DNA from 3 places in the Rhizobium sp. 05L429 genome. Region 2 is predicted to be linked to each of the others. Evidence: riboswitches for the same ligand, from Rfam matches in the RefSeq annotation. Region 2 holds a riboswitch; each other region holds the start of a gene.
The links. Region 2 has a riboswitch for cobalamin ahead of cobU (bifunctional adenosylcobinamide kinase/adenosylcobinamide-phosphate guanylyltransferase). Riboswitches for the same ligand answer to the same signal wherever they lie in the genome.

Region 1: another riboswitch for cobalamin. It lies ahead of AC1DNW_RS14415 (ABC transporter substrate-binding protein); the one in region 2 lies ahead of cobU (bifunctional adenosylcobinamide kinase/adenosylcobinamide-phosphate guanylyltransferase).
Region 3: another riboswitch for cobalamin. It lies ahead of nrdH (glutaredoxin-like protein NrdH); the one in region 2 lies ahead of cobU (bifunctional adenosylcobinamide kinase/adenosylcobinamide-phosphate guanylyltransferase).

The regions. Positions count from the first base shown of each region.
Region 1 covers NZ_JBFTNV010000011.1:180,046-183,316, reverse strand. Annotated here, with positions in the region: gene AC1DNW_RS14420 (iron ABC transporter permease) at 1-948, opposite strand, end outside; gene AC1DNW_RS14415 (ABC transporter substrate-binding protein) at 945-1,976, opposite strand; cobalamin riboswitch at 2,157-2,439, opposite strand; gene AC1DNW_RS14410 (metallochaperone AztD) at 2,495-3,271, opposite strand, start outside.
Region 2 covers NZ_JBFTNV010000014.1:18,127-21,397, forward strand. Annotated here, with positions in the region: gene AC1DNW_RS16450 (chloride channel protein) at 1-575, opposite strand, end outside; cobalamin riboswitch at 783-931, shown strand; gene cobU (bifunctional adenosylcobinamide kinase/adenosylcobinamide-phosphate guanylyltransferase) at 1,387-1,896, shown strand; gene cobW (cobalamin biosynthesis protein CobW) at 1,901-2,947, shown strand; gene cobN (cobaltochelatase subunit CobN) at 2,957-3,271, shown strand, end outside.
Region 3 covers NZ_JBFTNV010000040.1:34,295-37,565, reverse strand. Annotated here, with positions in the region: gene nrdE (class 1b ribonucleoside-diphosphate reductase subunit alpha) at 1-1,325, opposite strand, end outside; gene nrdI (class Ib ribonucleoside-diphosphate reductase assembly flavoprotein NrdI) at 1,304-1,717, opposite strand; gene nrdH (glutaredoxin-like protein NrdH) at 1,731-1,952, opposite strand; cobalamin riboswitch at 2,219-2,445, opposite strand; gene metE (5-methyltetrahydropteroyltriglutamate--homocysteine S-methyltransferase) at 2,622-3,271, opposite strand, start outside.

The DNA of each region.
Region 1 (3,271 bases), on a different contig from region 2:
AATGATGATGCGCGAGACGATGTCGGCGCCGACCATGAAGATCGCCCCGCCAAGCGCTGTCGCCGGCAGCAGGCGGCCATGGGCTGGGCCGACCAGGAAGCGGGCGGCATGGGGAATGACGAGGCCGACGAAGCCGATGGAGCCGACCATGCTGACGACGCTTGCGGTCATCGTAGCCGTGACGGCGAGCAGGGTGAACTGCACCCGGCGCACGGCGATGCCGAGGGAAGCTGCGGCATCCGTGCCGAAGGCGAAGGCATCCAGCGCACGCACATGGGCAAGGCAGATGACGAAGCCTGTCAGTGCGACCGGCAGGGAGAGATAGACATCCGGCCAGCGCACGCCGCTCAGCGACCCCAACAGCCAGAAGAGCACGCCGCGGGCCTGTTCTGCATTGGCCGACGTGGTGACGATATAGGAGGTCAGCGCATTGAAGAGCTGCGAGCCCGCCACGCCGCAGAGAATGATGCGCTCGCTGGTGCCGCCCACACCGGCTGCCAGAATGCCGACCAGCAGGAAGGCAATGACGGCGCCGATGAAGGCGCCGGCGGAGAGGCTGAGCACGCCATAGCCGAAGCCTGATATCATGACGCAGACGGCCCCGGTAGAGGCGCCGGCCGAAATGCCGAGCACATAGGGTTCGGCGAGCGGATTGCGCAGCAGCGCCTGCAACACCGTGCCGCAGAGCGCCAGCGACGCACCGGCACTGGCCGCCACCAGCGCGCGGCTGAGGCGGTAATCCCAGACGATGCCCTGATGAATGCGGCTGAGTTCGAATGCCGTGCCGAACAGGCGGTTGGACACCGCCTTTGCCGTGGTGGCGAGAGGAATGGCGATCTCGCCTATAGACACGGCAAGGCTCACCACCAGCCCGAGCAGGACGAAGGCGGCGATGGTGAGCGCGGCGAGCGCCCACCATTTCCTCTGTCGCAAGGCAGCCTGGCTCACTGCGTCAGACCGAAGGACTTGATGCCCTTTGCGAGCGTTTCGATACCGTCGATCGTGCGGATCGTCGGGTTCATCGACTGCGCGTCCATCATGATGAAGCGCTTGTTTTTCACCGCATCGAGTTCACTGGTGACCGGATCATTCTCCAGGAAATCCACCTTCACCTTGGGATCGTCGGCGGCATAGCGACGGCGGTCCATGGTGGCTATGACGATGACAGCGGGATTGGCCTGCGCAATGGTTTCCCAACCGACGAGGGGCCATTCCTCTTCCGTGCTGACGACGTTTTTCGCGCCGAGCGTCTTCAGGATATAGGCCGGTGCGCTGTTCTTGCCGGCGATGAAGGCATCACCCTTGACCTCCTTACTGGAGAACCAGAAGACGACGGGCAGGTTCTTTGCGGCAGCGCCGGCAACGGATGCGGCGGCATCGGCCTCGCGCTTTTTCAGGTCGGCGATCAGCCTGTCGCCGCGGTCCTTGATGTCGAAGATTTCAGAGAGTTCGGTGATTTCCTGATAGATCAGGTCCATCGTGAACAACTCCTTGCGCACGCCATCACCGCCATCGGCGTTGATCTTGGCGACGCAATCGGCAGGCGCGACATAGGTGTTGATGCCGAGATCTTTGAACTGCTCGCGCTTGCCGACGGACCCCTGCGTACCGACATGCCATTCGAATTCGGCAGCCACCAGATCGGGCTCGACACCGACGACGGATTCGAAGCTCGGGTCATTGTCAGCCAGTCGTTTGATCCTGCTGTTGGCGTCGGCATATTGCGGCAGGACCGGGCCGACCCAGACGGCCGTGCCGGCGATCTTGTCGGCAAGGCCGAGCGAGAAGAGCACTTCGGTCATGCCTTGGCCGATCGAAACGATCTTGGCCGGTGCCTTGTCGAACGTGACCGGCTGGCCGCAATTGGTAAGGGTGAGGGGGTATCGGGTGGCGGCGAAGGCGGGGGCTGCGAGGCCGGCCAGGCAAAAGCCGGCGAGCCCGAGCGCAAGGGAAAAGCCTGGAAGTAACTGGCGCATTGGAAACTCTCGATCGGAAGGAAAAGGGCTAGCGGACGCCGGCGCGCGCAGATGCGTGAGCCAAGCGTGGAGGGAGAGGGCTAGCGGCGGGTGGTCCAATCGGGACGGATCGCATGCGGCAAGCGGCAGGGATTAAGGTCAATCATGTCTGCTCCTTGTCCGGGCATCCCCGCCCGGCTGATTGGATCGTGATTGACGGCAGGTCTCCTGGCTCACGGATGTCAGTCGGTCATCTGCCTTCCCGCGCTTTCGCACAGTGGCATGGCCCTGAGGCCTTGGAGTGACCGGCTCGCTTGTCATGTCCTGATATGAATGGCGCACCATACATTCCGGGATATAACCAGCAATCCGCTTACAGTTGCGGGGGCAGCCACGGTCTTGGTCCCTTTTGGGTCGTCCGCACCGTGTTCCCTATTAATCCCCTCGAAGCTCTCCTCGGGGAACCGTCGTCCTGATCTATGACGCCGCCGTGGGCGACGTCAAGCACCGGATGCAAAGTGTCCCGGGTCCGGAGCCGCTCAGTGGCTGGCGCCCGAGCCGCCGGCGGCGACGAGCGCGAAGGGTTGGCCGTCGACGGGGATCGTGCGCGTTTCCTTCAGCGTTTCGCTACTGACGAGGCGGATCAGGCTGTGGCGAGGATCGGTGATGGCGATATTATCGCCGGCCACGGCCAGCCGCGGCCGCGGATCGCGCCAATGCCCATCCTTGCTGTAGGGCTCCGTGACGGTTTCCGATCTGACGATCTCGCCCTTCACCGTATCGAGCAGGTGCAGCTTGCCGTCCTCGGTGAGGATATAGGCATTCTGGAACCGTGCCGGATCGAGCACGAAATCGACGCGGCGGGTCGGAAGGTCTATGACGCGGTAGGGTGTTTCGGTGCTGTCGGGATCGATCAGCACCACCTTGTCCTCCCCGTAATTGCCGAGGAAGAACTGCATGGAGCGCCCGCCGAGCAGGGTCGAGACCTTGCCTTGCGGCAGCGACGCGCCATAGCCGAGCATCTCCAGTTTGGGGCCTTTCGTGCCGCCGGGGCGGGCGACGAGCACGCCTTCCTCGCAACCGAAGGCGACGAGGCGGGCGGAGGTCGCCTCGCCATGCAGGCCGGTGCAGGGCGCGACATCGCCCACCTGTTGTCCGTCACGGTCGAGCACGCGCAGGCCAAGGCGCGGCGGCAACTCGCCTTCCTTGACCGGCGCCTGCATGTTCGGCACTGAAACCAGCAGGTGATTGCCCATCGGCACCGCGACGCCGTGATGGGCGGCGATGGTGTTGAAAGCCTTCGGCTCCGGCTTTGC
Region 2 (3,271 bases):
AGCGGCGCGTTGAAGGCGGCAGCGATAGCGCCCGCCGCACCGCAGCCGACGAGGACGCGCATGTCGGAGCGGCGCAACTGCAGCTTCAGCCCGAATTTCGAGGCGATGCCGGCGGCAAGCTGCGTATAGCCCGCTTCCAGCCCCACAGATGCGCCGAAACCATTGGAGACAAGATTCTGGATGGCGACGAGGATGCTGTCCGTCAGCGACAGGCGGCCGCCATGCAGCGCATTCGCCTCGATCGGGTCGACCATCGGCTTCTTGCGCCATCTGGCGAGAATGAAGATGAGCAGGCCGAGCAGCATGCCGCCGGCAACCGGGGCGGCCATCAGCAGGAACTTGTTGTCGATCTGCGAGGCGCTGAGCCTCGTCGTGCCGTCGATGCCGAAGATCAGCCTGTGCATCTCCTCCGAGACGTAGCTCATGGCGGTGACCGCAAGCCCCGAGGCGATACCGACGAGCGCGCCGGCAAAGACCATGCCCATTTCGCTATGTCGGACGAGCGCGCGCATGCGTCCCGGATCGAGGACTGTGCCAAGAGGGCCGAGGCGGCGGATATCCATTCGGGAGAGCATCATGGGGAAACTAGGCAGCAGGAGTGCAGGTCAAGGGCGGGGCCGCCATCCGCATGAGCGGCAATTGCGGCGAAATACCGGCCGGGCCGTAAAGTTTTTGTGACGTAAGCCTTTGATTAAAGACGATAATATCTGTAGTCTAAGTCGAGATGAGGGCTGTATGCACCCAGTGCGCCAATTGACATGGCGGGGGCGGGGGCCTAACCATGAATAGACATAATGGATGGTTCCGGATCGGCGTTACGCCTTCCGGATGAAAAGGGAATGTGACGGGGCGGACCCAAACCGGGCGCTTTCATCACAGCCGACCCCGCGACTGTAGAGCAGTCAGGGTCTTCCATCCGGCATTTCGACTGCTGCGTCGGCAGCCTGCGTGGTGCAGGCGGGCAAGGCGGGACAGGTGCCGGAAAAGCCACTGGAAATGCATCGTGATCAGCCGGGGCAGGACGCCTCCAATTCTACGAATCGTCCGCCTTTTCACGAGATGCAGCCGGGAAGGCGAGGCAGATCCGCTGGCACGATCAGGGGCGACCGTAAACGGTCGCCCCGGTCGCCGCCGACAACTGCGAGCCAGGAGACCTGCCATCCGTGCCGGGCATAATGCCCATTCTGGGTATTCACCCGCTGCCAGCACGGAGGTTGTCTTGGCTGAAGGATATGATTCAGCGCTGCCTCTGGTGGTGCGGTGGGGTTTCCCCTTCTCCCCCGCGGGGAGAAGGTGGCCCGAAGGGTCGGATGAGGGGGCCGCAGGGTACTCCTGTCATTTGACGCTTTGCTTGTGTTCGGCGCTTTCTGCGAGGGTCGTCCGAGCATGACCGCCACCTTCATCCTCGGCGGTGCCCGCTCCGGCAAATCCCGCTTTGCCGAAAACCTCGTGACAGCCAGCGGCCTCGACCGCCACTACATCGCCACCGGCCGCGCCTGGGACGACGAAATGCGGGCGCGCATCGACCAGCACAAGGCCGACCGCGGCCCTTCCTGGACCACGCATGAGGAGCCGCTGGATCTGACCGAACGCCTTGCCGCCATCGACGGCGAGGGCAGGGCTGTTCTCGTCGACTGCCTGACACTGTGGCTCACCAACCTGATGATGGACGAGCGCGATATCGCCGCCCAGTCCGCCGCCCTTGCCACCTGGCTTCCTACGGCAAAGGCGCGGCTCGTCATCGTTTCCAATGAAGTCGGTCTCGGTATCGTGCCCGAGAATCGCATGGCGCGGGAGTTCCGCGACCATGCCGGCCGGCTGCACCAAATGATCGCGGCAGAAGCCGCGGATGTCTATTTTATCGCGGCAGGACTGCCGCTGAAAATGAAGGGTTAGTTCCATGCAGCAGAAAATCCCCGCAACCGTAATCACCGGCTTCCTCGGCGCCGGCAAGACGACCATGATCCGCAACCTGCTCACCAATGCCGGCGGCAAGAAGATTGCGCTCATCATCAACGAGTTCGGCGATCTCGGCGTCGATGGTGATGTGCTGAAGGGCTGCGGGGCGGAGAACTGCACCGAGGACGATATCATTGAACTCACCAATGGCTGCATCTGCTGCACGGTGGCCGACGATTTCATTCCGACCATGACGAAGCTTCTGGAGCGCGAGCAGCGCCCTGATCATATCGTCATCGAAACCTCGGGTCTTGCTTTGCCGCAGCCGCTGGTAGCCGCTTTCAACTGGCCGGATATTCGCAGCGAAGTCACCGTTGACGGCGTCATCACCGTGGTCGATAGCGCGGCCGTCGCCGCCGGGCGGTTTGCCGATGACCATGATGCCGTCGATGCACGCCGCGTCGAGGATGAATCGCTCGATCATGAAAGCCCGATCGAGGAGCTCTTCGAGGATCAGCTGACCTGCGCCGACCTCATCGTGCTCAACAAGACCGATCTGATCGACGCTGACGGCCTTAGCCGTGTGAAAAGAGAAGTCGCCTCGCGCATCGCCCGCAAGCCTGTGATGATCGAAGCGAAAAATGGCGACGTGCCGGCAAGCGTGCTGCTCGGCCTCGGCATCGGCACGGAAGACGATATCGTCAACCGCAAGTCCCATCACGAGCTGGAGCATGAGGACGGTACGCCGCACGATCACGACGAATTCGACAGTTTCGTCGTCGAGCTCGGCGCTATCGCCGATACATCAGGTTTCGTCGAGAAGCTGAAGCGCATTATCGCCGAGCATGACGTGCTGCGCCTCAAGGGCTTCATCGATGTCTCCGGCAAGCCGATGCGCTTGCAGCTGCAGGCCGTGGGTGCCCGCATCGACCAGTATTTCGACCGCGCCTGGGCGCCGGGCGAAGCACGCAGCACGCGCCTCGTCGTCATCGGCCTGCACGAGATGGATCAGGACGCGGTGCGCAAGGCGATCGTGGCGCTGGTCTAAGGAGTTTCGATGCATCTGCTTCTGGCTCAACAGGGAACGATCAGCGACGGGGACGAGGCCATCGACCTCGGCCAGTCGCCGGGCGATATCCTGTTCCTCTCTGCCGCCGACACCGAGCTTGCGGCAATCGCCGCGGCTCATGGCGGCGGAGTGACGGGGCATTCGCTGAGGCTTGCGAGCCTGATGAGCCTGAAGCATCCGATGTCGGTCGATACCTATATCGAGCGCACGGCGCGGCATGCGAAGCTGATCATCGTGCGGGCGCTGGGTGGGGCGAGCTATTTCCATTATGCGCTGGAGGCGTTGCATGCGGTTGCCGCCCGC
Region 3 (3,271 bases), on a different contig from region 2:
GTCTTGCCGAAATCGGACGAATCCATCGCCATGGCGATATTCAACGAGCCGAGATTGCAGGAGATATCCTTGCCCATCACCTTATAGGAAAGGTCGTCGTTGAATTCACTCGCTTCGCTGACCTGCAGGATTTCCGAGCAGAGATTGCTCATGCTGATGCGGCCGGCGATCGGGTTTGCCCGGTTCACCGTGTCTTCGAACATGATGTAGGGATAGCCGCTCTCGAATTGGATCTCCGCAATCACCTGGAAGAATTCGCGCGCCTTGATCTTCTTCTTGGTGATACGGGCATCCGCCACCATCTCGCGGTACTTTTCCGTCACCGATATCTCGGTAAAGGGCACGCCATAGACCCGCTCCACGTCATAGGGCGAGAAGAGGTACATATCCTCATTGTTCTTGGCGAGCTCGAAGGTGATGTCGGGCACGACGACGCCGAGCGACAGCGTCTTGATGCGGATCTTTTCGTCGGCATTTTCGCGCTTGGTATCGAGGAAGCGCATGATGTCGGGATGGTGGGCGTTGAGATAGACGGCACCCGCACCCTGCCGAGCACCGAGCTGGTTGGCATAGGAAAAGCTGTCTTCCAGCAGCTTCATGACCGGGATGATACCGGAAGACTGGTTTTCGATCTGCTTGATCGGCGCGCCGGACTCGCGAATATTGGTCAGCGAAAGCGCTACCCCGCCGCCGCGCTTGGAAAGCTGCAGCGCCGAATTGATGGAGCGGCCGATTGATTCCATATTGTCTTCGACGCGCAGCAGGAAGCAGGAGACGAGCTCGCCGCGCTGCTTCTTGCCGGCGTTGAGGAAGGTCGGCGTTGCCGGCTGGAAACGGCCGGTAATGATCTCCTCGACTAGATCGCGGGCGAGCTGCTCATCGCCTCGGGCAAGCGCCAGTGCCACCATGCAGATACGATCTTCGTAGCGCTCGAGATAGCGCTTTCCGTCGAATGTCTTCAGCGTATAGCTGGTGTAGTATTTGAAGGCGCCGAGGAAAGTCGGGAAACGGAACTTCTTGGCATAGGCTTCGTCGAAGAGGTCGCGGACGAAATTGAAGGAATACTGATCGAGCACTTCCTGCTCGTAATAACCTTCCGTGACCAGATAATCGAGTTTCTCCCGGAGATTATGGAAGAACACCGTGTTCTGGTTCACGTGCTGCAGGAAATACTGCTTGGCCGCCATGCGATCCTTGTCGAGCTGGATCTTGCCCAGCTCGTCATAGAGGTTCAGCATTGCGTTCAGCGCGTGATAATCCAGCACGTCCGCTGCCTTTAGCGGTTTTGCGCCCGCATCCCGCGTCAGATTTGTCCCCGTGTCCAAAATCGTCCCATCCCGTCTTTGACATTGGCGACATCCTCGGCAGTCCCCAGAAGCTCGAACCGGTAGAGGTACGGCACCTGGCACTTCTGCGAGATCACGTCGCCGGCAAGCCCGTAGGTCTCGCCGAAATTGCTGTTGCCCGCAGCAATGACGCCACGGATGTTGGAGCGGTTTTCCGCATCGTTGAGGAAACGGATCACCTGCTTGGGCACGGCCCCCTTTACGACCCCTGGGCCGCCATCCCCGCAATAGGTGGGCGAGATCAGCACATAGGGTTCGCGGATGTGGATGTCTTCAGCGCCTACGGGAATGCGCGCCGCGCGCAGTCCCAGCTTCTCGACGAAACGATGGGTATTTTCGGACCGGCTGGAATAATAGACGATCAGGCCCACCGTTCTTCTCCGATCAGGAGAGCGCGCTGATCATATCAGGGCGGAAGCCCGCCCAATGGTTCTCACCGGCAACGACGACCGGAACCTGCATGTAGCCCATGCCGCGCACGCGATCGAGCGCGTCGGCATCTTCGGAAATGTCGATGATTTCATAGTCTACGCCCAGACGGTCGAGGGCGCGGTAGGTCGCGGTGCACTGAACGCAGGCAGGCTTGCTGTAAACGGTAACGCTCATCATGTTCCTCGTGATGTCAATGGATTCCGGACGCAGAACTAGGGTCGGGCGCCTTACGGCGTCCGGGGCAACGCTTGAGAATGATCTGACAAAGTTGGCGCTCTACACGCCTGGCATTATCCCTCGCAGGATGTGCATCGGCGGCGGTTTTGATGCTCTCAACATGACTTCAACCCCGAAGTGCTCATGCGGACGTTCGGGGCAGCGCAACAGGTGCGGATTTGATCCGCCTGACATGCACACAACCTTCCGGACACCCCGCCCGTGGACGTTTCTCGTTCAAGGCAGGTCTCCTGGCTCGCGGGTCGAAGCACCCTGCCCGCAGCCTTCCCAAAGCATCATGCCTCAGTGACCTGAAATCGGACAGTTGCTCGCCGCTTACAGTTGCGGGGGCAGCTCCGGCCTTGTTTCGCCTTCATGGCAAAACGCACCGTATTCCCGTCTTAGCCCTCAATCCTGACGAATCGAAGGAACCTTGAACACTAGATATAGTACTCGAATCGAAGTTGACGTCAACGGATGGTTTGTGCGTCGCGTTACGGCATGTTTGAAATTGCTACATTCCTGTGAAAAACATGGATAACGGCTGGTTAACAGCAGCAGGCTGTGGAGAAGGCCGCCGAGGCGAGAGCCGACCTATAGCCGGCTCTCCAGGAATCGAACAGGCGCTCAGACGTGAGTCATCACTGCGGCACCACGTAACAGCCGGGCGGCGGCCACCATGTTGACGAGCGCCGGGCGCACTTCTTCCCACTTACGGGTCTTCAATCCGCAATCGGGATTGATCCAGAGCTGTCCATCCGTCAGACGCTCGCGCGCCAGCGTCAGAAGCTCGGCCATTTCCTCGACATCGGGAACGCGCGGCGAATGGATGTCATAAACGCCGGGACCGATCTCGTTCGGATATTTATAGCTGCGGAAGGCTTCCAGCAGTTCCATCTTCGAGCGTGAGGTCTCGATGGAAATCACGTCGGCATCCATGGCCGCAATGGCGTCGATAATCTGATTGAACTCCGAGTAGCACATATGCGTGTGGATCTGGGTTTCGTCGGAAACACCGGATGAGCACAGGCGGAAGCTTTCCACCGCCCAGTCGAGATAGGTCTTCCAGTCCACTTTGCGCAACGGCAGACCTTCGCGAAGGGCCGCCTCGTCGATCTGGATCATCGCCGCACCCGCCTGTTCGAGATCAAACACCTCGTCGCGGATCGCCAGCGCGATCTGCCGGCTGACATCGGCGCGGGAGAGATCGTCGCGAACGAAGGACCAGTTGAGGATCGTCACCGGCCCCGTCAGCATGCCCTTCACCGGCTTCTCCG